DNA from 3 places in the Arthrobacter vasquezii genome. Region 2 is predicted to be linked to each of the others. Evidence: riboswitches for the same ligand, from Rfam matches in the RefSeq annotation. Region 2 holds a riboswitch; each other region holds the start of a gene.
What was found. A riboswitch is a leader RNA that binds a small molecule or an ion and turns the genes downstream of it on or off. The one in region 2 is predicted to bind S-adenosylmethionine.
Positions count from the first base shown of each region.

Region 1 (10,520 bases), on a different contig from region 2:
CGGCGGCAACGGCTTCCGCCTTTTGAAGGGCATCGAGGTGGACATCCTTGAAGACGGAACACTGGATCAGTCGCCGGAGATGCTCGATGAGCTGGACATCGTTGTCGCCAGTGTCCACTCCAAGCTGCGCTCCGACCGCCGCACCATGACCGCACGCATGCTGGGCGGCATTCGCGATCCCCATACCAACGTCCTTGGCCACTGCACGGGCCGTCTTGTCCAGGGTTCCCGCGGCCAGCGTCCACAGTCCGAGTTCGACGCCCGGAAGGTGTTCACCGCCTGTGCCGAGAACAACGTAGCGGTGGAAATCAATTCACGTCCCGAGCGGCAGGATCCGCCGGATGACCTGATCCAGCTGGCACTCGAAGCCGGGTGTCTCTTCAGCATCGACAGCGACGCGCACGCCCCCGGTCAGCTGGATTTCCTCCAGTACGGGGCGGAGCGCGCCGAAACAAACGGCGTGCCGGCGGACCGCATCATTACGACGTGGCCGTTGGACAAGCTGCTCGCCTGGGCGCGCTCCTGAGAGCTTCCCAAGCTCCTTAGGCGTCCAGGAATTCCTTGGCTGCCCTGAAACCGGCTTCAAGGTCCGCCAGAATGTCATCAATGTGTTCAATACCCACTGAGAGCCGCACCAGCCCGGGGTTAACGCCGGCAATGACCTGCTGCTCCGGCGATAGCTGGCTATGGGTGGTCGACGCCGGGTGGATCACCAGCGAGCGCACGTCGCCGAGGTTCGCCACATGCGAGTGCAGGTCAAGGGCATCGACGAAGCGCTTCCCGGCCTCCGCACCGCCGGCCAGGTTGAAGGAAACGATGGCGCCGATTCCCTTCGGGCCGTACGTGCGTCCGCGCTCATACCAGGGGCTTGAGGGCAGCCCGGCATAGGCAACCGACTCGACATCCTCACGCGCTTCCAGCCACTGAGCCACTTCGACAGCATTGGAGACGTGCCGCTCCATCCGCAGGCTCAGGGTCTCCAGGCCCTGGGCGATCAGGAACGCGTTGAACGGGGATACCGCCGAGCCGAGGTCACGCAGCAACTGGACTCTGGCCTTGAGGATGTAGGACAGGTTGGCCCCGAGGGCGCCGTCCGCACCCAGATCCCGTGCGTACACCAGACCGTTGTATGTCGGGTCCGGCGTATTGAAGCCCGGGAAACGGTTGGGATCCTTGCCGAAATCAAACTTTCCCGAGTCAACGATGACGCCGGCGATCGCCGTACCGTGGCCGCCCAGGTACTTGGTGGCCGAATGGACAACAATGTCCGCGCCCCACTCCAGGGGCCGGATGAGGTAAGGGGTGGCAAGGGTGTTGTCCACGATCAGCGGCACACCGGCGTCGTGAGCGGTCCGGGACACGCCCTCAATGTCGAGTACGTCCTGCCGCGGGTTGGAGACGACCTCCGCAAAGAACAGCTTGGTGTTGGGCTGCACAGCGTCCCGCCACTGGTCCAGATTGTCCGGATCCGCCACGAAGGTGACCGAAATGCCGAACTTCTTCAGCGTATGGGCCAGCAGGTTGTAGGTTCCGCCGTACAGGCTCGGACTGGCGACGACGTGATCGCCGGCCTCCGCGACATTCAGGATCGCGAAGGTCTCCGCCGCCTGACCTGAGCTGAGCAGCAGCGCGCCCAGCCCGCCTTCAAGGCTGGCGATCCGCTGCTCAACGGCATCCTGGGTGGGGTTGCCGATCCGCGTGTAGATGGGAGCGAGTTCGGCAAGGGCAAAGCGGTTGGCAGCGCTTTCGGCACTGGGAAAGACGAACGACGTGGTCTGGTAGATCGGCAGAGCACGGGCACCGGTGGCGCTGTCCGGTTCCTGACCGGCGTGGATCTGGCGGGTTTCGAAAGACCATTGGTTGGACATTCAAGGCTCCTTTGGCATGGGCCCGGCATGGTGGGAGCACCGCGGGCCGCGCTTGCCGTCCGGCTGGTGCCGGGCGGCCAGGTCTTCACCCGGAGCACCCCACCGCAGCTGGAGGGTTGCTGGCCAGCAAGCCGGGGCTTGGTGCTGGCGCTCATGACCACGGCCAGTGTAGGCACAGGAGTATCACGCCGCACGAAGATGACGTTCCATGTAATCCACCCGTTGAGTTGCAGAAGTTTTTGTCGCCTAGTTGCAGGTAAAAGTGTTTCCAGGCCGCAACTAGGCGACAAAAACGTCAGGGGAGGGTGAGGAGTGCGTACTTCTCGATTGCCTGGCGTGGTGCGTCTGCGTCTACCTCTCCCCGCTTCGCGAGGAGCTGAAGAGTGCGTACGACGACGGAGGCTGGGTCGATCTTGAAGTACCGCCTGGCTGCGGCGCGTGTGTCGGAAAAGCCGAACCCGTCCGCTCCGAGTGTGGCGAAGTCCTGCGGCAGGAACTGGCGGATTTGATCCGGAACAGCCTTCATGTAGTCGGTGACGGCCACGATCGGTCCGGGTGCGTCCCCAAGCTGCTGGGTGACGAAGGGAACGCGGGCCTCTGCATCGGGGTTGAGGAAGGCCTCCTCCTCGGCGGCGAGTGCGTCACGCCGCAGCTCCGTCCACGAAGTCACCGACCACACATCGGCCGAAACACCCCAGTGGTCTGCCAGGAGTTCCTGCGCCTCGAGCGCCCACGGGACGGCCACGCCGGAGGCGAGGATCTGCGCCTTCGGCCGGCCGCCGTCGTCGTTGCCGGGCTTCAGCCTGTACACGCCGCGCACCACGGCGTCGGCATCCAACCCGGCGGGAAGCGGCGGCTGGATGATCGGCTCGTTGTAGACGGTCAGGTAGTACATGACGTTTCGATCGTCGGAATTCGCGCCGTACATGCGCTCCAGTCCTGCACGCATGATGATGCCGAGTTCATACCCGTAGGCCGGGTCGTAGGTGATGACGGCGGGGTTGGTGGAGGCAAGGATGGGTGAGTGTCCGTCGGCGTGTTGGAGGCCTTCGCCGGTGAGGGTGGTACGGCCTGCGGTGGCGCCGATGATGAACCCGCGGGTCATCTGGTCACCGGCTGCCCAGAAGGAATCTCCCGTGCGCTGGAATCCGAACATCGAGTAGAACACGTAGATCGGAATCAGCGGCTCGCCCTGCGTGGCGTACGCCGTGCCAGCCGCGGTGAACGCAGCAACTGATCCGGCTTCATTGATGCCGGCGTGGAGGATTTGGCCTTGAATCGATTCCTTGTACGCGAGAACCAACTCCCGGTCTACCGAGAGGTAGTTCTGGCCCTTGGGGTTGTAGATCTTCGCTGTCGGGAAAAAGGCGTCCATGCCGAAGGTTCTGGACTCATCCGGAACAATGGGGACAATCCGGGACCCCAGCCCTTTCTCCCGCATGAGATCTTTCAGAAGGCGGACGAAAGCCATCGTTGTGGCGGCCTGCTGCTTCCCCGAGCCCCGGTTCGCAACCTCGTACGCCTTGTCCCCCGGCAGCTCCAGTGCCGCCGCCTCGGTACGGCGTTCAGGAACAAATCCGCCGAGGGTACGGCGCCGGTCCAGGAGGTATTTGATTTCGGGGGAGTCGGGTCCAGGGTGGTAGTAGGGCGCGTTGTAGAGGTCGGCTTCGAGTGCTTCGTCGGGGATGGGGATGCGCAGGTGGTCGCGGAAGTCCTTGAGGTCCTGAAGGGTGAGTTTCTTCATCTGGTGGGTCGCGTTACGGCCCTCGAAGTGTGAACCCAACCCGTACCCCTTGACCGTTTTGGCCAGAATCACGGTCGGTTTGCCCTTGAACTCCGTGGCGGCCTTGTACGCCGCGTACACCTTCCGGTAATCATGCCCGCCGCGCTTGAGTCCCCACACCTGCGCATCTTCCATATCCGCCACGAGGTCCTTGGTGGCCGGGGTCTTCCCGAAGAAGTGATCGCGCACAAACCCACCGGATTCTGCCTTGTAGGTCTGGTAATCCCCGTCAGCGGTCTCGTTCATGATCTTCACCAGATCCCCGGTGGTGTCTTTGGCGAGCAGGTCATCCCACTCCCGGCCCCACACCACCTTGATCACGTTCCACCCGGCACCGCGGAAGAACGCCTCGAGTTCCTGCATGATCTTCCCGTTACCACGCACTGGCCCGTCCAGGCGCTGCAGGTTGCAGTTGATCACAAAGTTCAGGTTGTCCAGATTCTCATTGGCCGCCAACTGCAACAACCCACGCGATTCGGGCTCATCCATCTCCCCATCCCCCAGGAACGCCCACACCTGCTGATCACTGGTGTCTTTCAACCCGCGGTTCTGCAGATACCGGTTGGACTGCGCCTGATAGATCGCGTTCATCGGCCCGATCCCCATCGACACCGTCGGGAACTCCCAGAACTCCGGCATCAACCTAGGGTGCGGATACGAGGACAACGCATGACCGGCCTTGGACTTCTCCTGCCGGAACCCGTCCAGATCCTCCTCGGTCAGCCGGCCCTCCAGGAACGCCCGCGCATACATCCCCGGCGACGCGTGCCCCTGAAAGAACACCTGATCCCCACCACTGGGGTGGTCCTTACCCTTGAAGAAATGATTGAACCCCACCTCATACAGGGTCGCCGCACCCGCATACGTGGAAATATGGCCGCCCACACCGATCTCCGGACGCTGCGCCCGATGCACCATCACCGCAGCATTCCACCGCATCCACGCCCGGTACTTCCGCTCGATCTCCTCATCCCCAGGGAACTCAGGCTCCTCATCGACCGGAATCGAGTTCACATAATCAGTAGTCACAACACTGGGAAGACCCACCGACCGGCCACCAGCACGCGCCAGCAAACGCCCCAAAACATCACGGGCACGATCAGAACCACGCTGATCAATCAACTGATCAAAGGACTCAATCCACTCAGCCGTCTCCTCAGGATCCGAATCCCTACCAACACCCGAACCCACAATCCCCTGATCAGCAACCATGCCAAACCCTCTTTCGCTGCGCGGAACCTGCCCGCTCGATTCACTGCCTGACCGGCATCGCACCCTTGCAATGCGGCAGATGGCCTTTGTCCCTCCGGGTCCATTCCAACCCGCGCTTTCGCAATATGGAACTATTATTCCATTACTATAGGGTGAATGCCTGCCAAGATGGGAATGCCAACCAGAAAGGGCACCGGAACGTCATGAATGAACTGCCGATTGAGTCTCCACGCATTGCCGTCATCACCGGTGCAGGCTCCGGCATCGGCAAGGCGGTGGCGCACGCATTCCTGGACGCCGGCTGGGCAGTGACCCTGGCGGGCCGCCGTCGTGAACCGCTCGAGGCAACCGCACAGGGCCGGGAATTGGCTGACGTACTTCCAACCGATATCAGCCGGCCCGACGACGTCGCCCACCTCTTCGCGCACGTACATCAACGCTGGGGCAGGCTCGATTTCCTGTTCAACAACGCGGGAACCATTGGTCCCGCGGGCGCAGTTGACGAGATCAGCCCGGAGGAATGGACGTCAACGGTGGCGATCAACCTGACGGGTTCGTTCCTGTGCGCGGCGGAAGCGTTCCGCATCATGAAGCAGCAGGACCCGCAGGGCGGGCGCATCATCAACAACGGGTCCATTGCTGCCCACTCTCCACGGCCGCGGTCGGCGGCGTACACCGCAACAAAACATGCAGTGACAGGGCTGACCAAGTCGATCGAACTGGACGGACGCGCCTACGGCATTACGTGCGGTCAGATCGACATCGGCAATACCTCCACAGGGCTTATGACCACCCTCGGCGTTGGCGAGGGCGCGCTGCAGGCGGACGGCTCCCGTCGGGTGGAACCCACGTTCCCGGTGGAAGAGGCCGCCCGCACCGTGCTGCATATGGCGCAGCTACCGCCATCAGCCAACATCGGCACAGTGGTCATGACGGCCAGCGGCATGCCCTTCATCGGCCGCGGCTAGGCGGTCATGCGCGGGGAAAGAGTGGGTAATAAAAGGAAAGCCCTCCGAGGAGACGGAGGGCTTTCAACGGTGCGGAGTTACGGTCTTCAGCTGTACCAGAACCAGTGCGGAGGACTCCACATGGGTGGAACCTGATGTCCATTGAAGGATCCGCAGACGGAGCAGGAATAACTGACACTGGCAGGAAGCAGATCCCGCCCTCCAGAGGAAACACGCGCAGGAACAAAGTCCTCGTAGATCAGGAACTCATCGGTTCCACAGGTTCCGCACCACGGCAAAGCGCTATCCCGCTCGGCCAGCTGCCCCGTTGAGGGCAACATGGTTCTTCGATGGTCCGGGTTGATAATCGTCATTGTTTGCCACCGTCCAACTGCAGTCGTTCTGAGAAGCAATAACTAAGCTCGCTTAGTTAAGGTTTAATAACGATAGCGTTTGTGCGCTAATTACGGAAGTCCTTAGTGTTTCGAAGCAACCGGATTGGCAGAATAGCGTTATGATCCGATCCCGCTCCCGCACCGCCCCGGCTCTCCCCACCACGCAGCGCCTGTCGCTGGCGCGAACCCTGGCTGAGAGCAACGATGTCACGGTGTTCGTGGACGGCACGGCCGTCAAGCTTCCCGGTGAAGCGAGGGACGCCGTCGTCGATCTTCTGCAGAGACTGGCGGCGGGCGACTCCGTGACGGTGACCTCGGTCGCTGACTCGCTGACCACCTCGCAGGCGGCGGAAGCGGCCGGAATTTCACATACCTATCTGCGGAACCTGACCGACGCCGGCGTGATCCCGGTGGAATACCGTGGAACTCACCGGCGCATCAGGCGGGAAGCCATCGACGCGTGGCTCGCCGCCCAGAAGAAATCAGATGCGGGGACGCCGTGACCATCGCCGCGCCTTCAAAGCAAGGTGCAGCTCAAGGCGGACCGGCCCGCTGAGCGGATCAGCGCCGATCACGGAACGGACGCGGGACAACCGGTTGTACACGCTACTGCGATGCAGGTGGAGTTGGCCCGCTACGTCCTGCACTGAACCGTTCTTGTCGAACAACAGCTCCAGAACGGGCAGCAGCTCATTGTTGCGGTCATAATCCTCAAGTTCTTCGAAGTAGACCGACCGCGGCGAGGAAGCCTGCCACCCGCCGCCCGCCAGAAACTGGTACACGCCGATCGAGCGGTAGCGCACTGAATCGCCCAGCAAGGGATCGACCGCGGCTGCCTGCGCCGCCGATCGCGCCTGTTGGTATCCACCCGCCAGGCCATCAGGGGCAGTGAACGGCTCGCTGGCCCCGCTCGTCAACGGAAAGCCTGCTGCACCCGCGACAGCGGCCAGCCGCTCACCATACCGGCGCCGGATCGCGGCCAGCTCCGTCTGGCCCGCATCATGACGGACCAGCAGGACCGAATGGGAGGCCTCACCGGCACTGAAGACAACGACGTCGGCCCCGACGGTGGCCTGCAAAGCTGCGGTACGCCGTGCCAGCGTCCCATCATCGGTGCCCTCCTCCCGGTGTGCCGTCGAACGATCGAGCAGCACCTCGACGTGCCACGGCGAAGTGCCGTCAAGTTCCGGCCAGCCCGCACACTCCTCCAGTGCCTGACCTTCACCCGTGGCGGCAGCGAGGAAGACCCGCTCCCGGCGCGTGCGGTGCTCGGAACCGGCCGTGTTGTCCTCCAACAGCAGGGCCGCAAGCCGCTCGACGTCCTCGCGTACCCCGGGCAGCTGCTTGAGAATATGAGCGGCACTGTCTTCGCCGGCGTCCTGCTGCACCCACAGGTAGCCGACGCGGAAGCCGCGCACCAGCAGCGGTACGCATACCCGCCCAAGCATCCCGAGTCCGGGATTGGCCGGAACCGCGACCGGGCGCACCGCCGTCGTTATTCCGTGCTGCACCTGCCAGGCGCTCACGTCCGCCGGGACCTTCTTGCTGAGCAGGAAGTTGACCCGCACGCGGTCTGCGGAGGATTGGTGGCTGCTGTAGGCGAGGAGGACGCCGTCGAGGTCCTCCAGGGAGAGGCCGCGGCCGAGGCGTGCGGCAATCCGCTCCACCTCGAGCTCCACCTGTGTTGTCTGCACTGACTCATCCTAGGACCGCGACGGCGACACTTGGTGCTCCACAACTCGACAACTGTCGACTGGAACGGATGACGGGTCCGTGTTAGTGATGCCAGTCACAGCGGTCTTACCTTCCGCTTCCCTGCGCGGAAGGCAAGACAAACGACGACGGCGGCACCCGGCGTCGTCGTGCTCGCCCTCCTTCAGTGAGCGGCAGGCGCCCTGTCCGGCGGAGGGAACCGCTCGTATCCTTGAGGAAACAGGCCACAAGCCTGCTGATCAGGTTCCATGGTCAACTTCAGGCAATTCGAGAGCAGACGGAGAATCCCGTGATCATCGGCGTCCCCAAAGAAGTGAAGAACAACGAGTTTCGCGTGGCCATTACGGCCTCAGGCGTGCACGAGTTCCGCACCCATGGCCATACGGTCCTGGTGGAGCGGTCGGCCGGTGTGGGGTCCAACATCACCGATGACGAATATGTGGCCGCTGGCGCGGAGATCGTCGACGATGCCGATGATGTGTGGGCGCGGGCTGACATGGTCATGAAGGTCAAGGAGCCGATCGCGGAGGAGTACCACCGCTTCCGGGAGGGCCTCATCCTCTTCACCTATCTTCACCTCGCCGCTGAACCGAAGTTGACCCATGCTCTGATCGAAGCCGGCGTCACGGCAATTGCCTATGAAACCGTCCAGGATGGTCGGGCACTTCCGCTGCTGGCCCCCATGTCCGAGGTGGCCGGGCGGTTGTCGGTTCAGGTTGGAGCGCAGGTCATGACCGCGCCCTCGGGTGGTCCGGGCCTGCTGCTGGGCGGCGTGCCCGGCGTGCGGCCGGCAAAGGTTGTGGTGCTGGGTGCAGGTGTTGCCGGAACCAACGCCACCGCCATGGCTGTGGGCACCGGAGCGGACGTCACCGTTCTGGACATCAATATCGCCCGGCTCCGGGAGCTCGACGCCCAGTATGCGGGCCGCGTCCGGACCATCGCGTCCAACGCCTTCGAGATCGAGCGGGCGGTGCTGGAGGCAGACCTGGTGATCGGCTCGGTGCTTATCCCGGGCGCCAAGGCGCCGAAGCTCGTCACCAATGACATGGTGTCGCGGATGAAACCGGGCAGCGTCCTCGTGGATATTGCCGTGGATCAGGGCGGCTGCTTCGAGGATTCACACGTGACCACGCATGAGGAACCCACGTTCACCGTGCACCAGTCGCTCTTCTACTGCGTAGGTAACATGCCCGGCGCCGTGCCCAACACGTCCACCTACGCGCTGACCAACGTGACCCTCCGGTATGCCGTGGCGCTGGCTGATCGCGGAGTGCGGGGTGCCTTCGAGGCTATTCCTGCCCTGGCATACGGGCTCAACGTTGCGGGCGGTGCGGTGGCGCACTCCTCAGTGTCCGAGGCACACGGCCTCGAACTCACCGAGGACTGGCGCCAGCTCGTCTAAACGGTGTGAGCCGCTTCGATGATCCGGTGGGCACGCAGACTGTCCGCCGGATCAACCGGGACTGGCTCGCCCTCCTGCAGCGCAGCTGCGAGGAGGTCATAGAACGCGGGGTAATTGCCGTCCTCCGTGGGATGCCGCATGGCCTCATGGTCAAATCCGAGCAGACCCCAGGCGAGTTTGTCCTCCACACCGTAGCCGGGATCGGAGGGCAGCATGCCTGCATCAACGGCTGCTTCCTGAACGTCCACTCCCCACTTGGTGTACGCGGATCCGGAGCCCGTGACCCGGAACCGCGGGGCCGCCTGCGGCGCGAGTGCGTTCATCCAGAGGTGACTGATCACGCCTGAGGAATGCTTCAGGGCCACAAAGACGTCATCGTCCGGCCCTTCGGCTTCGCGGTGGGCCGCGCGTTCCGCATGAATGAGCTCAGCATCTCCGAAGAGCTGCAATGCCTGATCGATCAGGTGCGGGCCGAGGTCATAAAGGATACCGCCGCCCTCCTCGGCTCCGCTGGTTGCTTTCCAGGGTTTGGTGACCAGCGGCTTATAGGTTTCCATCCGGGATTCGAACCGCCGCACCTGGCCCAGCTTGCCCGCCTCGAGCAGCTTTTTCACGGTCAGGAAATCGCCGTCCCAGCGCCTGTTCTGGAAGACCGTCAGCAACTGCCCCTCCGCCTGTGCCAGCGCGATGAGCCGCTCACCGTCCGCTGAATCAACGACAAAGGGCTTATCCACGACGACGGCGGCGCCTCCCCTCAGCGCCCGCTCGGCCAGCTGGGCGTGAGTGGCCGGAGGCGTACTCACGACAACGAGATCCAGCAGGTCCAGCTGCTGCCACAGCTCATCGACGGTGGAAAGGGTCCGCGTGTCCGGATAGCGGGCTTCAACCTGCGCAATACGGTCCCCGTTGGATGTCACGACAACATCGAGTGAATACCGGCTGTTGGTGCTGATGAAGGGCGCGTGAAATACCCGCCCACCAAGGCCGAATCCGATGAGGGCAGTCCTGATTTTCTCCATGGCCCAACCCTAGGGCCACGGCGGGACTTGAGCACCAGGATTTGTTTCACCGGTCCGAATTTGCGGACGGGTGAAGCCATACTATGATCATCTATCGGTCAAGCAGTGGCTATTGAATCTCTCACCTTAAGGGACCCTATGGCCACCGCTTCGGACCCCGGCATGCACACACCTTCTGATC
Region 1 covers NZ_JAROKN010000005.1:113,963-124,482, forward strand. Annotated here, with positions in the region: gene P4U43_RS04100 (PHP domain-containing protein) at 1-526, shown strand, start outside; gene P4U43_RS04105 (bifunctional o-acetylhomoserine/o-acetylserine sulfhydrylase) at 543-1,868, opposite strand; SAM riboswitch class IV at 1,912-2,027, opposite strand; gene aceE (pyruvate dehydrogenase (acetyl-transferring), homodimeric type) at 2,164-4,863, opposite strand; gene P4U43_RS04115 (SDR family oxidoreductase) at 5,067-5,831, shown strand; gene P4U43_RS04120 (helix-turn-helix domain-containing protein) at 6,325-6,708, shown strand; gene P4U43_RS04125 (PucR family transcriptional regulator) at 6,688-7,899, opposite strand; gene ald (alanine dehydrogenase) at 8,208-9,320, shown strand; gene P4U43_RS04135 (Gfo/Idh/MocA family protein) at 9,317-10,339, opposite strand; gene P4U43_RS04140 (hypothetical protein) at 10,502-10,520, shown strand, end outside.
Region 1: another riboswitch for S-adenosylmethionine. It lies ahead of P4U43_RS04105 (bifunctional o-acetylhomoserine/o-acetylserine sulfhydrylase); the one in region 2 lies ahead of P4U43_RS11295 (ABC transporter ATP-binding protein).

Region 2 (10,520 bases):
AGTCCGCCAGGGACTTGTAAACCGGCTGCCCGAGAATCTCGGTCGCTGTCGGATTCACGAAGTACAGCCGATACGGCGCGGATGACTGCAGGTACGTCGCCACGAAATACGACGCTCGTGACGGCTTGTCCGAGGCCCCGACGATGGCGATCGACTTCGCGTTGCGGAGGATGTTCAGGCGTTCGGGGGCCGACGGGCCCTCCCAGGTGCGGTCCTGTGTGCTCATGCCTTCACTCCCTCTGCGGCGATTTCCTCTTCGCTGACGTCCAGCGTCCGTTCAAGGTGCTCGGATGTTCCTGCAACGGCGGTCTCGAGCGCCTGATCGATATCCCAGAGGATGTCGTCCAGATCCTCAAGGCCAACGGAGATCCGGATGAGATCCTCCGGGATGCCGGCGGCCGCAAGCTGTTCGGTTGAGAGCTGCTGGTGCGTGGTGGATCCGGGGTGGATCACGAGTGTCCGGGCATCGCCGACGTTGGCGAGGTGGGACGCCAACTGCAGGGCTTCGATGAACTTCTGCCCGGCCTCCCGGCCTCCCTTCACGCCGAAGCTGAACACCGAGCCGGGACCCTGCGGCAGGTACTGTTTCGCCCGCTCATGGTGCACGTGCGAGGGGAGCCCCGCATAGTTCACGTACTCAACCCGCGGATCCTTCTCAAGCCACTCGGCAACGGCCTGAGCGTTTGCCACGTGCTCATCGACGCGCTGCGCTAGCGTCTCAACGCCCTGCAGCAATTGGAAGGCCGACGACGGCGACAGCGACGGCCCGATGTCCCGTAACTGTTCGGTGCGCAGCTTGGTGAGGAAACCGTACTCGCCGAAGTTTGCCCACCACTGGATGTTCCCGTAGGAAGCGACAGGCTCGGTCATGGTGGGGAACTTGCCGTTGCCCCAGTTGAATCTGCCGCTTTCAACGATGACCCCGCCCAGCGTGGTGCCATGCCCACCAATGAATTTGGTGGCCGAGTGGATCACGATGTCAGCACCATGCTCAAGGGGGCGGATGAGGTAGGGCGTACTGAGGGTGGAGTCGACGATCAGGGGGACACCGGCGTCGTGCGCTATCTTTGCCAGGCCCGCGATGTCCGCGATTTCACCGCTCGGGTTCGCGATGATCTCTGTGAAGACCGCCTTGGTGTTGTCCTTGATGGCGGCGGCGTAGTCGGCCGGATCGGTGCCTGGAACAAACGTGGTTTCGATGCCGAAGCGACGGAGCGTCACATCGAGCTGCGTAACGGTGCCGCCGTAGAGCTGGGCTGCTGCAACGATGTGATCGCCGGCCTGGCACAGTGCAGCGAAGGTGATGAACTCTGCGCTCATGCCTGATGCCGTCGCTACGGCACCGATGCCGCCCTCAAGCGAGGCGATGCGCTCCTCGAAGGCTGCAACGGTGGGATTGCCGATGCGCGAGTAGATGTTGCCGTACTTCTGCAGCGCGAAAAGGTTGGCGGCGTCATTGGTGTCCTTGAAGACGAACGACGTGGTCTGGTAGATCGGTACGGCTCGTGCGCCGTGTGTGGCGTCCGGGGTTCCGCCGGCGTGCAACGCACGGGTGCGGAAGCCGAAGGTGCGGTCAGTGCCCAATGTTTCCTCCAAATTGATCCAACTTTTGTGCACCTGCGGTGACTTCTGGGCGTTCGAATCCACCATACGTGCCCGAAACTTCCGGTGCCTTCCCCGGTAGGTTCTTCAGGGCGAGGACTTTCGCGATCCGCGGCACGCAGCCCTCGTTCTGCAGCGAGGTGGTGTCGCCGAGCGGCGTTCCCTCGTACAGCTGGGTCAGCAGTCGCCGCATGATCTTCCCGGAACGCGTCTTCGGCACATCCTCCACGACGACGACGGCGCGCGGCTTGGCAATCGGACCGATGGCCTTCGCGACATGGTTGCGCAGGTCCTGTTCAAACGCTGGATTACCTGCCTCGCCATGCACGACGACGAAGGCGGCGATCGCATGCCCCGTCACCGCATCAACCACCGGGCAAACGCCCGCCTCAACTACAAGGGGATGGGACACCAGCGCTGATTCGATCTCGATTGTCGAGAGCCGGTGCCCGGACACATTGATGACGTCGTCAACGCGCCCGAGGATCCAGGTGTCGCCGTCGTCGTCGTATTTGGCGCCGTCACCGGCAAGGAACCAGCCCTGCGCAGCGAACTTCCGCCAGTAGGAATCGAGATAACGCTGCGGATTTCCCCACACTGTGCGGGCCATCGCCGGGCCATGCCGGTCCACCACGATCAGCCCCTGCTCTCCGGGACTGACTGGCTCGCCGTCGTCGTTCACGATGCGCGTGCTCACACCGGGCAGGGCGCGTGAGGCGCAGCCGGGTTTGAAGGAATCATCAGTGGGGCGGGGACTGAGCACTGTCGCGCCGGTTTCCGACTGCCACCACGTGTCCACAACGGGAGCGGTACCGGAGCCGATTTTCTCCCGGAACCAGCGCCACGCCTCGGGATTGGTTGCCTCGCCGACCGTGCCCAGGACTTTGACGGAAGAGCGGTCATAGGAGGACGGAACGCCGTCGGGAAACCAGCCCATCAGCGAACGGATCAGCGTGGGCGCCGTGTAATAGCTGGTGACGCCGTAGCGTTCGATGATCTCGAAGTGCCGCCCGGGATGCGGGGTGTTCGGTGTGCCCTCGAAGATCACCTGAGTGGCACCGTTGGAGAGTGGACCGTAGATCTCGTAGGTGTGTGCCGTGACCCACGCGAGGTCGGCGGTGCACCAGTGGACGTCGTTCACGCGGCACGCGGGATCCGGGTCACTGAAGAGAAACTCGTAACTCCACGACGCCTGCGTCAGGTAACCGCCGGTGGTGTGCACCAGGCCCTTCGGCTTGCCGGTGGTGCCGGAGGTGTACATGATGAACAGCGGCGTCTCGGCGTCGAACGCCTGCGGCTCGTGTACGGGGGAGGCGGTGCCAACAACGTCGTGCCACCACACGTCGCGGCCTTCGGTCCACGCGACATTGCTGCCCGTCCGCCGGATCACCAGCACGTGTTCAATGGCGTTCTTCCCGACGACGGCGGCATCGGCGTTGTCCTTCACCGGCACCGCGGTGCCGCGTCGGTACTGCCCATCGGTGGTCACCAGCAGTTTGGCGCCGGTGTCCTCGACCCGGAAGCGCAGCGCCTCGGCGGAAAAGCCACCGAAGACGAGCGAGTGAACGGCGCCGATACGCGCGCACGCCAGGGTCACGACGACGGTCTCCACCAGCACGGGAAGGTAGATGACCACGCGGTCGCCCTTGCCGATCCCCAGGGCAGTCAGGGCGTTGGCCGCCCGGCACACCTCGTCCTGAAGCTCGGAGTAGGTGACCGTGCGGCGGTCTCCCGACTCGCCCTCGAAGAACAGGGCAGGCTTGTCGCCCAGGCCTGCAGCGACGTGCCGGTCCACGCAGTTGTAGGCGGCATTCAGGGTGCCGCCGGCGAACCACTCAATGCGCGGCACCGACAGCTCGCCGTCCGGTCCCTGCCGTGCCGGATCGAATGTGTGGGCCGTATGCCAGTCGGAGGACCAGTGCAGCCGCCGCGCCTGTTCCTCCCAGAAGGCGATCCGCTCTTCCTCGTTGGTGAAGCCCCCGTGAACAAGGGAATCTACGGCAGTTACGCCCATTTGCGGATAGCCCACTTCTCGAAGACACCCAGGATCGCGTCCGTGAGCTTGCCGAGGATTGCCAGCAGCACTATTGCCAGGAGCAGTCGGTCCACCCGTCCATTGTTCTGAGAATCGGTCAGCAGGAAGCCGAGGCCCATCGAGGACGCCAGGAGCTCAGCCGCGACGAGGAACAACCACGCCTGCGCGAGCGCCAGCCGCAGCCCCGAGATCACCGAGGGGACCACGGCGGGCAGCTGCACCGTGGTGAACAGCCTCAGCCCGTTCAGCCCGAAGGCCCTTCCGGCCTCGACCAGGTTCTTGTCCACGTGCTGCAGGGCCATGGCAACGGTGGTGAAAACGGGGAAAAAGGCGCCGATGGAGATAAGGATGACTTTCGAATCCTCACCGATTCCCACCCAGAGCATCAGCAGGGGAACCCACGCCAGTGACGGCACGGCGCGGATGGCACCGATGGTCGGCGAGAACAGGGTGTCCACCCACCGGGACAGACCGACAAACGCTCCGACCACGAGACCGGCGATGGCACCGATCAGGAAGCCGATGACCACGCGTTGGGTCGAAATAGCAATGTGGATGCGAAGTTCCCCGCGCTGGATCAGATCGACGGCGGCGTCAAAGACAGCGGTTGGCGCCGGCAAGGTGACCGGACTGATCAAACCGACGACGGCGGCCAGTTGCCAGGCCGCCAACAGCGCCAGCGGAACAATCAGTCCCAGTCCGAGCTTGGCGACTGCCTTGCCGCGCGGCTTGCGGCGGGTGAGGGCATTGCCCTGCCTGCCGTCGTCGTCGTTCTGATTTGTTGTGTGCGGGGAGCTTGTCCCCTTGGAGGAGACGACCGAGGCGGGGCCGGTGCCGACGCCGCCGGGCACGCTGTTACCGGTGAGGTAGGGGTTGCTCATTACTCTCCAATAGCGGACGGATCGGCGTTGGTTGCGTAGGTGTCATCAAGAAGGGTGGAGAGGGCTTCGTCGATGTTTTCCTGGCTTGCGACGTCACCGGATTCGACGAACATCGGGCCGACTACCTCGAGCACGTCCAGCTGGGCCTGACCGGGGGTGCCGTTGACGTCGAGGTTGGACCGTTCGGTGATGACCTTGGTGGCCACGGATTCTTCAATGCCCGCAACCTCGGCGAGGATCGCTGCGGTTTCCTCCGGGTTCTCCTGAGCCCACTGGCGTGCCTTCTCATAGGCGTTGACCACGGCCTGGGCGAGCTCAGGGCTTTCCTCCAGGAAGGACTCGGTGGCATTGAGGAAGCCGTAGGTGTTGAAGTCCACGTTGCGGTAGAACAGCTCGGCGCCGTCTTCTTCGGCTGCGGCCATGATGGGATCGAGGCCGGACCAGGCGTCCACCGAGCCGGTGTTGAGGGCGGCCCAGCCATCGGCGTGCTGGATGTTCTGGATGGTCACTTCGCTCGGGTCAACGTTGTGCTCTGCCAATGACTGGAGCAGGAAGAAGTAGGGGTCGGTGCCCTTGGTGGCGGCGATGGACTTGCCGCGGAGATCCTCCGCGGATTCGATACCCGTATCCGCCGTTGTGACCAGTGCGGACCATTCGGGCTGTGAGTAGATGTCGATGGTCTTGATGGGGGAGCCGTTGGCGCGGGCCATCAGCGCTGCCGAACCGGCCGTTGAGGCGACGTCAGCTTCGCCGGAGCGGAGCAGTTCGTTGGCCTTGTTCGATCCGGCGGACTGGACCCATTTGACCGTTACGCCCTCATCTTCCAACTCGGCCTCGAGCCAGCCCTGGTCCTTGATGATGAGGCTCAGCGGGTTGTAGGTGGCGAAGTCCACCGTGAGTTCTCCGCCGGTCGCGGCTGCGGCTTCGCCGACTGAGCCGTCGGCGTTTTCCCCGGCAACGCAGCCGCTAAGGGCGAGGGCGGCGATTGCGGCGGTGGCGGCGAACTGAAAACGTGCGGTGCTCTTCATGGTGATCCTTTTCGGAGAGTGCGTGGGACGGGTGTAGGGGGCTTGTTCTTGGGGGTGTCGGCGCAACATGGCGGCACGGTGGGCGCCGCACGCGCTGGGATACGGCGCTGCGAACTGGCCGCAGGCGCGCGGTTAGTGCTGGTGGCTGTCGACGCCGAGGCTGCTCAGCAGCGAACTGCGTAGCGCGGCAAGTTCGGCTGAGCCGCGGTCGCGCGGACGGTCGCCCGGAACCTCCAGCACGCGGCTGATGGTTGCACCCTGGACGTCAGGCTCCTTCGCGAGAACGATCACCCGGTCGGCGAGCTGCAGCGCTTCGTCAACATCATGGGTGACCAGCAGGACCGTGGTCGGGGTGGTTTGGTGGATACGCAGCAGGAGGTCCTGCATCTTCAGCCGCGTCAGGGCATCGAGTGCGCCGAAGGGTTCGTCGAGGAGCAGGACGCCCGGGTTGCGTGCCAGTGCACGTGCCAGCGATGCCCGCTGTGCCATGCCTCCGGACACTTCGCGGGGCCGGTGGCCGGCGAACCCGTCGAGTTCCACGAGGCCCAAAAGCTCCTCCACCTTCGCCTTGCCCGCGGCGGAACTGGTTTCCCTGGGCAGGCCGATAGCAATGTTCTCGCGCAGCGAGAGCCAGGGGAGGAGTCGGGGTTCCTGGAACGCGACGGCGCAGCGGGGATCGATCCCGTCCACTGCTGTGCTGTCGATGAGTACCGCACCGCTGGTGGGAGCGTCCAGTCCTGCCGCGGCTCGCAGGAGGGTTGATTTCCCGCAACCGCTGGCGCCCACAATGGCGAGAACCTCGCCTGCTTCAACGTCCAGGGTCACGTCGCGAAGCACCACGTGCTGCTCGCTTCCGCTCCCGAAACTTCGGGTCAACGAAGAGAAAGTCAGCGGCAGTGTCTGGTTGCCATCAGTGGAAATGGCCTGGGTACGGTGCGCTCGAAGAACGGTGCTCATGTATAACTCCATCGCTCCTGGCAGTAGCACCCGTTCTCCTGCAAGCAGGTAAGGGTTGCTGCGGCGTCAACGATCCAGGTCTCTCGGCCGCTCGGGATGGTGGAATTCCACTAAACGCTTTTGCAAGGGTCCGGCGCAATATGTGTCGTAACAAAGGAACGCTTCAGCCGGACATCGGCAGCGTGAGAGGGTCATCTACATGATTGAAATTCTGAACGCGAGCGAGTTGGCCAGGGCAAAGGAAGCGGGTGCGCTGGTCGCCAACATTCTGCAGACGGTGAAGAGCCGCAGCACGGTCGGGACAAACCTGCTGGAGATCAACCAATGGACCAAAGAGATGATCGCTGAGGCAGGCGGGGTGTCCTGCTACGTCGACTACGAGCCGCCGTTTGGGCGCGGCCCGTTCGGCGCCTATATCTGCACGTCCGTCAACGATGCTGTGCTCCACGGTCTGCCGCATGACTACTCGCTTGCCGACGGCGACCTGCTCTCCCTGGACCTCGCCGTCTCCCAGCGCGGAATCGTCGCAGACTCCGCCATCAGCTTCATCGTTGGCGAGTCAAAGCCGGCGGAGAGCGTCGCGATGATTGATGCCACCGAACGTGCATTGACTGCCGGGATTGCCGCCGCCAGACCAGGCGCGCGCATCGGCGACATCTCCGCTGCCATTGGTTCAGTCCTCAGCGCCGCGGGATATCCGATCAACACGGAATTCGGCGGTCACGGCGTCGGGTCGACAATGCACCAGGGTCCCCACGTGGCAAACACCGGACGGCCCGGCAGGGGATACGTGCTGCGCCCGGGGCTTTTGCTGGCGCTGGAGCCATGGGTCATGGCGGATACCGCTGAACTGGCAGTCGACGCCGACGGGTGGACACTCCGCAGCGCTACGGGCTGCCGGACCGCGCACAGTGAGCACACCATCGCGATCACCGACGATGGCGCGGAGATCCTGACCCTGCGACAAGAGACCTAGCCAAGCAGCCAGTCCACCGCGCGCTTCATCAGTTCGCGGTGTTCCGGTGAGGAGTACGACGCCGCGTCGTGGCCGAGTGCGTCATAGAAGCTTCGTGCGGATCCAGTCCCGACAGGTCGCTCCAGGGACCACATCAAAGGGTGCAAGTGCCCCTCGTGTTCGTGGCGGGCGTGAACGATGACGTCCGGTGAGGTGCGCAGCCAGCTGTAGCGTTCGTCGTCGAGAGTGAAATCAGGTATCCCAACGGGGAAGGAACCCTCGAGCAGTATGTTTGCAGCGCCGTACTCCGGGTGCATGGACACGTCGCGTACCCAGCGTCCGCCGAGCGCCGCTTCCCAGGACTCGGAATCGACAAAACTCGTGGCGCTCGAGTGCAGGGCGAGCAGCGGACAGCCGCCGGCTTCCCAGGCGTCCAAGCCATCACGGGCGGCATCTGTACCGGGGGAAGTGCCGCCGTCCCGCGGGAGGCCGACATTCACCACCAGCAGATCCGGCCAGGCAGCAGAGTCACGAAAGCTACCGAGGGTGGCGTCGACGTCGTCGGCTGTTTCTACGGTGAGTCCGTGACCGCGGAGCAGGTCCGCGATGGCCGCGGAAGTTTCCGCGAACGGGTGCCAGGGGTCCGCGTACCGGCCGGTGCCGCTGAGGATGAGTGCCGTTGTCATGGGACCCATTCTGCCCATGAACAACGTTCTCGACCCGGGTCACATGTCAGGATGGCACGGTGACGCTGTCGGAACTTGTTGATCGAATAGAGCGCATATCGGCGCGCGAGGCCGGCGTTGTCGTTATTGGGATTGTCGGCGCTCCTGGAGTCGGGAAGACTACCCTCGCGGAGCAGTTGATGGCTTCACTGAACCAGAACAAACCCGACCCGGATCAGCAGCGCTTCGCCCATGTTCCTTTGGACGGGTTCCATCTGTCCGATCAGGAGCTGGCGCGCCTGGGTCTTCTGGAACGCAAGGGCGCACCCGAGACGTTCGACGAGCATGGCTATGCTGCTCTGTTGAAGCGGCTTCGTGGACGGCGGGATTCTGTAGTGTATGCCCCAGGTTTCGAGCGCACCATCGAGCAGCCCATTGCCGGCGTGATCCCTGTGTATCCGTCCGTGCGCACCATTCTCACGGAGGGCAATTACCTGCTGCTCGATCGCCCGGGCTGGCGGCAGGCCCAGGCTCAGTGCACTGAGGTCTGGTACTGCGAGCAGGATGAGAACCTGCGGCTGGACCGGCTGATCCAGCGGCACATCCTGTTCGGAAAGAGTCCGGCTGCGGCGGCGGAGTGGGTAGAGCGGGTGGATGAACCGAACGCGCGATTGATCGAGGCGACGAAGAACCGGGCGGATCTGGTGATTCGGGTCGAGTAGCCGGTCGGGTTCGAACGCAAAGGTGCCGGGGATGCGCAGGATCGTGGGGACGTCACCACGTTCCTGCGCATCTCCGGCACCTTTGCTGCCTCAAGGCTGCTCCACGCTTGACCACCTATCGTTTCTCGATATATTCTCCTTGTTAATCAATCGAAGGAGAATCCCGATGGGAAAGTTGGCCGTCCTCGCATTGCAGGTCGTCATCGCGATGGTCATTGCGGGCTCGTTGTTCATCCAGCTCTGGATGGTCCCGCTGATCTCCGCTGATCTTGAGCAGTCGGGCGTGCCCACTGGGCTGCGCATCACGTTCAACGCGATCGTCGTCTTCGGCATCCTGACGGTTCAAGTGAGCGCCGTCTGCTTGTGGAAGTTGCTCACCATGGTCCGCAGCGGCACGGTCTTCTCCGATGGAGCATTCCGGTATGTCGACATCATCTTCGGGGCCATCGCCGCTGCGTCGGTCCTGGTGTTCGGTCTCGCGGTTCTCCTGGCTCCGGGGGAAATTGCTCCGGGGGTCATCCTGCTCATCTGCGGTGCCTCATTGTTGATCGGCGGTGTTGCGCTGATCGTGCTGGTCCTGCGGGTGCTGCTCGCCCAGGCAGTAGCCCGCGATGCCGAAGCGAAAAACCTGCGCAGCGAACTCGACGAGGTCATCTGATGCCCATCATCGTGGACATCGACGTGATGCTGGCCAGGCGCAAGATGCCCGTGGGTGTGCTGGCCGAACGTATTGGCATCACCCCGGCCAACCTGGCTGTCCTGAAGAACGGCCGCGCCAAAGCCGTCCGCTTCACCACCCTGGAGGCAATCTGCGAGATTCTGGACTGCCAGCCCGGAGACCTGCTGCGCTGGGAGCCGGGAGGCACTGTGGAAAGCAACGACGACGACGGCGGCAACAGCAGGCGCTGACCGCGCACCCGAGATTCGGGCGCGGTACCGCAGCGGCCGCCGATGCTGTGAGAAACTCGCCTAAGCCCCGTTTCCGACGGACGGAATGCGGCGGAGCGCAGCAGACAAGAGTGAGGACGGCACGGTGGCCATCGTTGACAACGGCGTGTATGTGGACGGCCAACGGACCGCTAACCCGGAGAATCTGGACCAGACGTTTGAACTCAAGCGTGATCACGGCGGAATGGCCTGGATCGGGTTGTACCGGCCGGATGATGCTGAAATCCAGCGGGTGGCGGATGAGTTTGCGCTTCACGAACTCGCCGTCGAGGATGCGCTGCACGGCCATCAGCGTTCCAAGCTCGAGCGCTACGGGGAAACCCTCTTCGCGGTCCTCCGGCCGGCCAGGTATCTCGATGCCGAGGAAATGGTGGAGTTCGGGGAACTGCACGTCTTCGTAGGCCCGGACTTCATTGTCACAATCCGCCAGGCCGAATCACCCGACCTCGCGAAGGTCCGGCGGCGTCTGGAAGCGCGGCCCGAACTGCTCGCACTCGGACCCCAGGCAGTGCTCTACGCAATCCTTGACGAGGTCGTTGACCAGTACGCGCCCGTTGTCGCGGGGCTCGAGAATGACATCGACGAAATCGAGGACGAGCTCTTCAGCTCCGCTCCTGACGTAGCACGCCGCATCTATGACCTCTCCCGCGAAGTGATCGGCTTTCAGCGCGCCACTCACCCGCTGCGGCCAATGCTCGATGCGCTCCTGGCTGACGCCGAAAAGGAG
Region 2 covers NZ_JAROKN010000029.1:22,160-32,679, reverse strand. Annotated here, with positions in the region: gene P4U43_RS11320 (CoA-binding protein) at 1-226, opposite strand, end outside; gene P4U43_RS11315 (O-acetylhomoserine aminocarboxypropyltransferase/cysteine synthase family protein) at 223-1,584, opposite strand; gene acs (acetate--CoA ligase) at 1,574-3,616, opposite strand; gene P4U43_RS11305 (ABC transporter permease) at 3,607-4,518, opposite strand; gene P4U43_RS11300 (aliphatic sulfonate ABC transporter substrate-binding protein) at 4,518-5,546, opposite strand; gene P4U43_RS11295 (ABC transporter ATP-binding protein) at 5,679-6,503, opposite strand; SAM riboswitch class I at 6,509-6,606, opposite strand; gene map (type I methionyl aminopeptidase) at 6,703-7,479, shown strand; gene P4U43_RS11285 (ThuA domain-containing protein) at 7,476-8,144, opposite strand; gene P4U43_RS11280 (nucleoside/nucleotide kinase family protein) at 8,204-8,845, shown strand; gene P4U43_RS11275 (DUF2975 domain-containing protein) at 9,012-9,503, shown strand; gene P4U43_RS11270 (helix-turn-helix domain-containing protein) at 9,503-9,754, shown strand; gene corA (magnesium/cobalt transporter CorA) at 9,879-10,520, shown strand, end outside.

Region 3 (10,520 bases), on a different contig from region 2:
ATCTCTGTGACGGTGGACGCCACGCGGCGCGCCTCGGATGAGGAACTCGGCTCGCTCGTGGCCCAGCGGGTGGCCGAAGCCGGAGCGAACGGAACCACCTACCTCGAAACCAAGACCGGCTACGGTCTCAACGTCGAGGAAGAAGCCCGCAGCGCACGGATCGCCGCTGCAACAGCGGACGAGCTGACCTTCCTCGGAGCACACCTCGTTCCGCAGGGGTGGAAAGCGGACGACTACGTTCAGACCGTCACCGGACCCATGCTCAGCGCCGTCCGGCCCTACGTGCAGTGGGCTGACGTATTTTGCGAAACGGGCGCGTTCACACCGGACCAGAGCCGTGAAGTGCTTCGCGCATGCCGGGACGCGGGTCTGGGACTTCGGGTGCACGGGAACCAGCTCGGCCCGGGGGAGGGCGTGCGGCTCGCTGTGGAGGAGGCAGCGGCCAGCGTCGACCACGTGAACCATTTGGAGCTGTCGGACATCGACGCCCTCGCAGGTTCCTGGTCCGGCTGGGAGGGTGATCCGGACAGCCGGGGGACGGTGGCAACCTGCCTGCCCGCGTGCGATCTGTCCACCCGCCAACCCCTCGCGCCCGCCCGGCAGCTGCTGGATGCCGGAGTACCCGTCGCGCTTGCCTCCAACTGCAATCCGGGGACGTCCTACACCTCGTCCATGGCGTTCTGCGTAGCTACGGCCGTGCTGCAGATGGGACTGACGGTTGCCGAAGCTGTCCGCGCGGCAACCTACGGCGGTGCGCTTGCCCTCCACCGCGAACAAACAACCGACGACGGCGGCCGGCTGGCCGTTGGGTCGCTCGCTGTCGGACACCGCGCGGACCTGCAACTGCTGGACGCACCGTCCGCAACCCACCTGGCTTACCGTCCGGGGATGCAGCTGACCCATGCGGTGTGGCGCGCCGGGCAGCGCCTCCGTTGAGTTTTTGTCGCCTAGTTGCTGTTTCACGACGCTCAGAACAGCAGATAGGCGACAAAAACTTCCCGGGGAACCGTTTTTGTACGCTTTGGCAAGCACCGAAGCGTACGGCACCATGAAGGCATGCCAACCGCCAAAACCAGCCAGCCGTCGTCGTTATCCCCGACCGCCCGCCGGAAGAGGATCAAAGCGGAAATCCTGATTGTCCTTGGTCTGTCCCTCGGCCAGGCCGGGGTTTACGCGGTGGTGGAGTTGATCGACAAGCTGACCCGTGCGCCGCTGGCTGCGCAGACCACCAGGCTCAATCCGGTTCTGGACAACCGGCAGTACTTCGATCTCACCTACCAGCTGCTGGGAATCTTCTTTGCGCTGGTTCCCGTGGTGCTTGTGCTGTTCCTGCTCACCCAGCCGGGGAAGTCGGCCTTCCGCCGGATTGGCTTCACCTTCAGCAAACCGAAGGTCGACTTCGGTCTGGGAGTGGGGCTGGCCGCGGTGATCGGGGTGGGAACGCTCGGGGTGTACGCCGCGGGCCGGGCACTGGGGCTTACCACTGCGATCATCCCGACGGCGCTCGACACCTACTGGTGGACGCTGCCTGTGCTGGTGCTCTCGGCGATCCGTCACGCGGTGCTCGAAGAGGTCATTGTGGTGGGCTACCTCTTTGAGCGGCTCCGGGAACTGGGCTGGTCAGTCCCGGTGATTATTGTGACTTCGGCGCTCCTGCGAGGGAGCTATCACCTGTACCAGGGGATCGGCCCGTTCATCGGGAACGTGATCATGGGGCTGATCTTCGGCTACGCCTACACGCGCACCAAGCGGGTGATGCCCCTGGTGATAGCGCATGCGCTGCTGGACATTGCAGGCTTTGTCGGCTTCGCGCTCTTCGGCCCGGCTATCGGCATCGGAAGCTAACCCCCGGCCACGCGGCCTGGGGAACCAGCGTCCGAAAGAACCAATTAGATCCGGACCGCACCCTTCGGGGTTTCGAACGCTACCGACATGATGCCGGGCGTGCCGTTGGGGGCGATCCACTCGACGTCGACGTCGTCCAACGGGTGGGTGACGGGCGTTCCGAGCCACTCTGTGACGCGCTCTGCCGACCCGGCGATGGTGAGCGCGCTGAGGCGCACGGACGCGGTGCGCGCCTGGGATGGGTGGAGGGACTCCGTGCCTTCATCCCAGCGGATCATGTAGGGGACCTGAGGGTCAGCGATGAGGCCCTTGATGCCGATCTGCTGCCAGGTCAGCTCCTGCCCGTCCGGGAATTTGCGGTTACCGGGGACGGCGCTGCGGCCAAGGCGGTCCTCGAACGGGGCGAGGTCATCAACGGCTACGCACCAGCCCATCCAGCCGCCGCCGGCCTCGGACCGTGCCCGCACCGCCTGGCCAAATGGAGCCTTGTCCGAGGCTGGGTGGTCAAGGACCTCGACTACCTCGAGGTACTGGCCGTTGACCAACGGAAAAATCATGTTGCGGGTGCCAAACCGCGGGTGGATTCCACCCTTCACGAATTCAACTCCGAGGGCGTCGGAAATCCGTTCCGCAGTAGCAGTCAGTCCGTCAGGTTCGCAGGCATAAGACACATGATCCAGGCGCATGGCCCCATTTTGGCACTTTGTGATGGAGGCCTCGACTAAGGGTTACCTAAGTCACACCGCGGGCGACGATGTTCCAAGCAAAACCCAAGGTCAGAGCCGGATAGTTGCTTCACACAGGGAGCCCGGTTCCGAGACCGCCGGAGTTTCCTGCCAGGGACGCCCACTGGGTGTCCCCCTTGAGTGGGGCCGACCGTTTTCCCATAGACGCCGAACGGCCCCACTCAAGCATCCTCTGCCGCACGCGCGCCTTTCACGGCTACTACGCCAGCCGGCTTCATTTCACGGCGAGTCACACAAGTTGCCCTCACCCGCGCTGGTCAGGTTTCCTAATACGAGGTAACGAGTGACAGTGCGGCAGGTTCCACCCGCCATCAGCCCCGGCTTGCTGTCCGGCAACCCTCCCTCGCGGCGGGGTGCCCCGGGTGAAGACCAGGCCCTGCATGCAGTGCAGGAGCAAGCGCGATTCAGTGAGGCGGCAGGGTTTTGACAGGCATCACCACAGCGGTTCCGCAGCCGGAAGCGGGGCTGGTTGACGGCGTCGTCGTGCAACGGTTCCGGATTGGCCCGTTGGCGCTGGAAACAGGCGGCCATTTGCCCGATGTCGTCCTCGCCTACGAGACCTGGGGCACGCTCAATGCCGATGCCTCCAATGCGGTGCTGATCGAGCACGCACTCACCGGCAGCTCACATGTAGCGCGGGGCGAGTCCTCCGAGGATGGCTGGTGGGACGGGTTGGTGGGTCCGGGCAGAACCATCGACACGAACCGCTACTTCGTGGTGTCCATCAATATGCTGGGCGGCTGTTACGGATCCACGGGGCCGGCGTCGCTTGATCCGGAGGGCAAGCCGTGGGGTTCGCGTTTCCCCTTCGTCACCATCCGCGATTCCGTGCGTGCCGAGGCACTGCTCGCAGACCTGCTGGGCATCTCCTCCTGGCACTCCGTGCTGGGTGGGTCAATGGGAGGCGCGAGGGCTCTTGAGTGGGCTGTCACCTATCCCGGGCGGGTGCAACGGTGCGCCGTCATCGCGTGCGGAGCAGCGAGCACCGCGGAGCAGATCGCCTTCGCGCAGGCCCAGGTGCAGGCCATTCGCCTCGACCCGCGGTTCACCGGCGGCGACTACTACGGAAGCGCCGGTCCCGAGGATGGGTTGGGCCTTGCCCGGCGCATCGCGCACATCACCTACCGTTCGGAGGCGGAACTCGTACACCGGTTCGGTCGGGCAGCGCAGGGTATGGAAGAGCCTTTTGGGTCGTCGGTGCCGGGCGGGCGCGGCCGCTACCAGGTGGAGAGCTACCTGGACCATCAGGCGGAAAAGCTGGTCCGGCGGTTTGACGCCAACAGCTACGTCATCCTCACTGAAGCGCTCATGAGCCACGACGTTGCCCGTGACCGGGGGAGCCTCAGCACTGCACTCGCAGCTGCCTCGGCAGAGTTCTTCGTCGCGGCGGTGGATTCGGATCGCCTCTACTGGCCTCGCCAGTCCGTTGAACTGGCGTCCGCATTGCCCGGGAACGTTGCCGTCCACACCATTGAATCTCCCATCGGCCACGATGCCTTCCTCACCGAGATTGCGCAGCTTGAGCCCGCGCTGGCAGCAGCGTTCTATAGCAACACCGACGACGGCGATGTCAAGGAGAGCGCCTCAGCGCTACGGTTGCGCGCGGGCTGAGTCGCAGCCTGCCGCAGCACGCAGCCGGCACAGTTCAACATGCCACTATGGAGCTATGACGAATTTTTCCTCGACTGACGGTTCTGCTGCGCCCTCCTCCGCCTCCTCCTCCGCCTCCGCCTCCGCCCCCGAGACCGGGCCCGGGACCGGCCCGGCCTCGACCGCACCGACTGTCGTCTGGTCGAAGCCCGAAGACGAGCGCTCCGGCTCGCCGCTGCTGGTGCTGCTGCACGGACACATGGCCAACGAAGAAGACCTCATGGGTATCCTCGACTTCCTGCCCGACGAGTTCACCGTGGCATCCGTACGTGCGCCCGTCGCCCTGGGAGCAGGTTTCACCTGGTTCCCGCTGATGCAGGACGCCGCCTATTCGGTCGACAAGGTCACCGCCGCCGTCCAGGACGTCATTGACTGGGTCGACTCCATCAAGCAGTCGCACTCGAGCGTCACCCTGCTCGGCTTCTCGATGGGCATGGCAGTGGCAAGCTCCATGCTGCGTGCCCGGCCCGCAGACTACGCGGCCGTCGTCGGGCTCTCAGGGTTTGTTGTGCCGACCGACGGCAGCACGTTCTTCAACGACAGCGCGCTTGTTGCGAAGCCAGTGCCGTTCTTCTGGGGCCGGGATCAGGAAGACCCGGTCATTCCCGCCGATCGAATCGAGTTCACCCACGGCTGGCTGAACCGCCACACCAAGCTCACCAAGGTGCTCTACGCGGGCATGTACCACAGCATCAACGCACAGGAACTGGGACATGTGCGGGAATTTCTGCAGATGGTGGTGCCCGGCGTCAGCCGGACACCACTGTCACGGTAACGCCGTTACGGTGGCGGGTTAGACTCCCGAATGTGAAGAAAGAAACGCTCTGGGACGCAGGAAAACGCGCGGACCCCAACAGGTCAGCCGCCTACATCCAGCGTTTTGAACAGCTGATATCCGAGGGTGCGGACTTACACGGGGAAGCCCGGTGCGTCGACGCAATGGCTCCCCGAAATGCGCGTATTCTCGACGCCGGCTGCGGGCAAGGCCGGGTTGGCGGGGAACTGGCGCTGCGTGGCCATTCCGTGGTGGGAGTTGACGCGGACGCCCAGTTGGTCGAAGCGGCGAGGGCAGCCCACCCAGGGCCTGTGTGGCTGGTGGGAGACTTGACAGAGCTGGATCTGCCGGCCCGCGGAGTGGCTAAGTCCTTTGACGTGATTGTCTGCGCAGGAAACGTCCTCGCCTTCCTTGCTCCGGGCACGGCGCCACAGGTTCTTGCACGCCTGCATCGCCACCTGGCGCGCGGTGGACGCCTGATCGTCGGGTTCGGCGCCGGGCGCGGCTACACCTTCGACCGGTTTTTCACTGACGTCGCCGGCGCCGGCTTCTCCGTCTCCTTGCGCCTGGCCACGTGGGATCTTCAGGCCTGGACGCCAACATCGGACTTTCTCGTTGCGGTGTGCGAAGCCGAAGCCCGCGATGCCTGCGTTATCCCTGCACCACTGTCACGGTAACGCCGTTCACCGTCACGGAATCACCGGGATGAATCTGGCGTCCCCGGCGATCCTCGATCTCACCGTTGACTTTCACCAGGCCGTTCTCGATGAGTTCCTTGGCCTCCACCCCATCCTCGGCAAGATTGGCCAGCTTGACCAACTGGCCCAGCCGGATCATCGAGTCACGGATAGGCACTTCAGTGGCGGCGCTGGTCTCATCGTTTATGCTCATGGTTACATTCTGCCCGCCGGAAGTGACCGGCCGGAACAGGTCAGTGCCCTAGGGTTTAACGGGTGTCTCGAGCCCCCCACCTTCCCGCCGTCATCGGCCTCCCGCTGGCAATATCCTCCGGCGTAGCCATTCCGCTTCAAAGCAGGATCAACGGAGCACTGGGGCAAACGCTCGACGACGGACTTGCAGCCGCGCTCATCAGTTTCGGTACCGGATTGGTGCTGATGATCCTGATCTCGTTGCTGCTTCCGCGCGGACGGGCGGGCCTCGGCCAGCTGATCCCTGCCGTGCGGCAGCGGCGGTTTCCCCGCATCTACCTGGCCGCAGGGACCATCGGTGCGTTGTTTGTTTTCTCGCAGGCGCTCACCATCTCGGTCCTTGGAGTCGCGCTCTTTACGGTCGCCGCGGTCATGGGCCAGACGCTGAGCGGACTCGCCGTGGACAGGCTCGGGATCGGACCCGGCGGGCGGCGCATAATCACCATCATGCGGGTAATCGGCGTGACGCTGACGGTCGCGGCAGTTATCTGGGCAGTCTCACCCCGCCTCGGCGGAACAGGTACGACGGCGGCACTCATCCTTCCGCTCCTGCTTCCCATCGCAGCCGGCATCCTGGTGAGCTTCCAACAAGCCATGAACGGAACCGCCGCCGTGCAGTACGGCACACCCATTACCGCCACCCTGATGAACTTCATTGCCGGATCGGTCGTGCTCCTCGCCGCCTGGCTAGTGAAACTGGTGCTCACCGGCCCTCCTGAACCGCTGCCGGAAGAGTGGTGGTATTACCTGGGCGGGCCGATGGGATGCATCTTCATCGGTATCGGCGCCCTCCTGGTGCGATCCCTGGGTGTGCTGCTCACCGGCCTCGGAATGATCGCAGGCCAGCTGCTGGGTTCGCTGGCACTGGACCTTGTGCTCCCCACACCGGGGACCGTCGTCGTCTTCGCCACCGTGGCGGGACCGATCCTCGCGCTGGGGGCCATCATCCTGACCACGCTGCCCTGGAACCGGCGCCTGCTGCGACACTGATCCAGGAAAAGATCGCAGGCAACGAGAAGGCGGGTCGGGACCACCCGAAAGAAGTGGTCCCGACCCGCCTTTGGCTAGCCCGGGATACTACCGGTCGGCCAGTTCGGAATCGTGGTCATGCTCCGGGTGGAGCCCGCCGCCGCTTTCGGTGCCGCCGCCCAGCGGGTTGCCTTCGAAGCCGCCCTTTTGCTTGAAGTTACCCTTCACGTTGTCTCCAACGCCGTTCACCGCTGTCGTGTTCATGGCGTAGGTGAGGGTCAGATGAGCAATCGCATCGCTCATCTGGTCCAGTGACTCAACGCTGACGTTGCTCAGGTCATCACATTCTGCGTGGTAGCAGGCATCGTAGGGTTCGCCGGCAACGCCACCGAACAGTTCTGCCTGCTCCTCGGTCTTGATGCCCTCTGCACCGGTGAACAGTCCGCCTGCGGGAATGCCCTCTGCAATGAATGGTCCGTAATCACTACGTCCGCTGAACGCTGTTTCACCTGAGGCCAGTCCCTCAGCTGCGAAGTAGTCGTGGAAATCCTGCTCGATCTGACCGGATCCCGCAGGACCCTCAGCAGCGCCGGGACCGACAGGGAAGGCCGAGTTGTCACCGTCGTACACGAAGCGGCCAAAGTTGGCGGAGCCGATCATGTCGAAGTTCAGGTACAGCCCAACCCTGTCCAGCTCTCCCGTCTCCGCGAGGTCTGCGACATAGTGCTCAGCGCCGAGGAGTCCCTGTTCTTCTGCACCCCACCAGGCAAAGCGGACCTTGTTTGCAGTCTTGACCTTCTGCATCGATTCCGCGACCGCAAGGATTGCGGCGCTACCCGTGCCGTTGTCATTGATGCCGGCACCGGCCACCACGCTGTCGAGGTGAGCGCCGACCATCACCACATTGTCGGCGTCGCCGGTTGCGGTTTCCGCAAGCACGTTGTAAGTCGCGCGGTTCTCGGAGACGGTGTCCACCGTCACTGTGCCCGTGACGTTCTCGCCGATCAGGCTTACGCCCACGTCGAAGCTTGCTCCCAGGACCGGAATATCGATTCCCGGCGCCCCGAGGGTGCCGTTGATCGGACCGGTGCTGCCTTCCGATCCGGCATTAAAAATGACGACGGCGGTGGCCCCGGCTGCTTCTGCGTTGCTGGCCTTCTGCGCGAACGAACAACTGCCACGCTGTATCAGCGCAATTGATCCGGCTGCGAATCCATCGAAGTCGGTGGCTTCACACCCGCTGGTGTTGGCGCCGGCGGTACCGGTGGTGTCGACGGCGGTGATAGCGCCCACCGCTTCTCCTGCCCCGGAATAGGTCATGGTCGCGAAGGATTCCGCTGCGTAAACCTGTGATTCCGGGCTGATCTGGGTGAGGACCGAAGGGCTCAGCTGCTGGAAGTACGGGAACATGAATTCCTGCACAACGGGGGAGTACCCAGCAGCCTGGAGCTTCCCGACCACGTAGGCCACGGAGTCGTCATATCCCGGGGTTCCGGATGCCCGGGTGCCGTCATTGGCATCGGCGATCGCGTCCAGGGATTCAAGATGACCGACCACCCGGTCAACCGAGACGGCGGCGCGGAGCTTTTCAGAGGTGTTGTTGTTGCTGTTCTCGTGGGTTGGCCCGGCAGTTGCCGCCAGCCCTCCCGAGGCAACGAGCGCGAGTCCACCGGCAAATGCAAGCGATGCTCGCCGAAAATGGGCGCGCTTAAGTAGAGCGTTTGGGATCACCGTTGTTCCTTCTGTCGCAAAGGCGTGCCTACGGTTGCAGACACTCGAACCCCTGTGACGCGGATCACGGCACAGGGGTGCGTTCAATCTATGGACAGTTGTCCCGCCGCGTCAAGGGCTCCCTACCCGCCGGTAGATCACCGGTGGGAGACCGCCTCATCACCGGTAGAAAACCGCCCCCATCACCGGTAGAAAACTGCCCCCAAGGCGCGTAGGGTCGGAACTCCCGAAGCGGGGAACTATGTGAGGCAAAGGAGATTTCCCATGGGCCTAAGCAACATCATCAGGAGCGCCGCCGGCCGATTCGCAGGCGGAGGCAGCGCCGGAACAACCCGAGGCGCACCGCGGACCGGCGGGATGCGAACGGGACGTAGCGGCGCCAACCGCCCCGGTTCCGGTGGAGTCGGCGGAATGATCCGCGGCATCCTCAACCGGCGGTAGTCAGGAAGCTGTTTTCACTACGAGGACGTCGCACGGAGCGTTGTGAACAACGCTCCAGGCGACGCTCCCCAGCACTCGCCCTAGCCCCTTGATGCCCACATTGCCTACCACGAGCAATTGGGCGCCCGAGCGCTCGGCCTCTTCCATCAGGACGTCCTGGGGCTTCCCGCGGCCGGCAGCAGGGCGAATTTCCACCCCCGGGTGCTCACCGCGCAGTTTGGTTGCCACTTGCTCTGCCATCTCCAGCGCACGCTCGGCATCATCCAGCACCCAGGTTTCGCTGCCGATCTTGACGATCTCCGTGTTGCCGGTGATGTGCGCGCTCAGAACGACCAGTTCGGTTCCCAGCCCCTGCGCGAGCGTCGCTGCCCGTGATGCCGCCTTATAAGCGGTTTCGCTGCCATCGACTCCCACAACCACATTCCCTGCCATGCTGTTCCTCCTTGAACGGTGAATCCCGGGCGGTTCCCGCGCCGGACCAACAGGAACGACCTTAGCGCCAGCGAGCAGGCAGGCGTGTTTCGGTAGGCTAAGGTAGTAGCTTCGCCCGCCTGGTCCGGCACGGCAGTTCGCGTTGAATTCCGGCTGCTGGGCCGTTCCGCACGGCACAACGACGACCGCACCCAGCGGCCTGTCCAAACATGTAGAGGATGGCATTCATCGTGGCCAAGCAGGTTTCAGCCCTGGACCCAATCATTTCCCTCGCCAAGCGGCGCGGCTTCGTCTTCCAGGCCGGTGAAATCTACGGCGGTTCCCGCTCCGCCTGGGACTACGGACCCCTTGGCGCCGAGCTCAAGGAAAACATCAAGCGCCAGTGGTGGCAGTCAATGGTCCGTGGGCGCGAGGACGTCGTCGGTCTGGACTCCTCGGTTATCCTTCCCCGCCAGGTATGGGAAGCATCCGGCCATGTCGAAGTATTCTCCGACCCCCTGGTGGAGTGCCTCTCCTGCCACAAGCGCTACCGGGCTGACCACCTCGAGGAAGAGTATGAGGAGAAGAAGGGCAGGCCCGCGGAGAACGGCCTGGCGGACATTGCCTGCGCCAACTGCGGCACCCGCGGCCAGTGGACGGAACCCCAGGAGTTCTCCGGTCTGCTGAAAACCTTCCTCGGCCCTGTTGCCAGTGAAGAGGGCATGCACTATCTACGGCCCGAAACCGCGCAGGGCATCTTCGTGAACTTCAACAACGTGCTCACTACGTCCCGCAAGAAGCCACCGTTCGGCATCGGCCAGATCGGCAAGAGCTTCCGCAACGAGATCACACCCGGAAACTTCATCTTCCGCACCCGTGAGTTCGAGCAGATGGAGATGGAGTTCTTCGTCGAGCCCGGCACCGATGATGAGTGGCACGAGTACTGGATCAAGGAACGGTTCGACTGGTATACCGGCCTCGGCATCAACCCGGACAACCTGCGCCTCTTCGTCCACCCGCAGG
Region 3 covers NZ_JAROKN010000065.1:503-11,022, forward strand. Annotated here, with positions in the region: gene hutI (imidazolonepropionase) at 1-936, shown strand, start outside; gene P4U43_RS15615 (CPBP family intramembrane glutamic endopeptidase) at 1,057-1,845, shown strand; gene P4U43_RS15620 (VOC family protein) at 1,890-2,531, opposite strand; SAM riboswitch class IV at 2,867-2,997, shown strand; gene metX (homoserine O-acetyltransferase MetX) at 3,015-4,202, shown strand; gene P4U43_RS15630 (alpha/beta hydrolase) at 4,258-5,016, shown strand; gene P4U43_RS15635 (class I SAM-dependent methyltransferase) at 5,049-5,693, shown strand; gene P4U43_RS15640 (RNA-binding S4 domain-containing protein) at 5,668-5,907, opposite strand; gene P4U43_RS15645 (DMT family transporter) at 5,970-6,935, shown strand; gene P4U43_RS15650 (M28 family peptidase) at 7,023-8,645, opposite strand; gene P4U43_RS15655 (hypothetical protein) at 8,910-9,086, shown strand; gene P4U43_RS15660 (universal stress protein) at 9,087-9,518, opposite strand; gene P4U43_RS15665 (glycine--tRNA ligase) at 9,746-10,520, shown strand, end outside.
Region 3: another riboswitch for S-adenosylmethionine. It lies ahead of metX (homoserine O-acetyltransferase MetX); the one in region 2 lies ahead of P4U43_RS11295 (ABC transporter ATP-binding protein).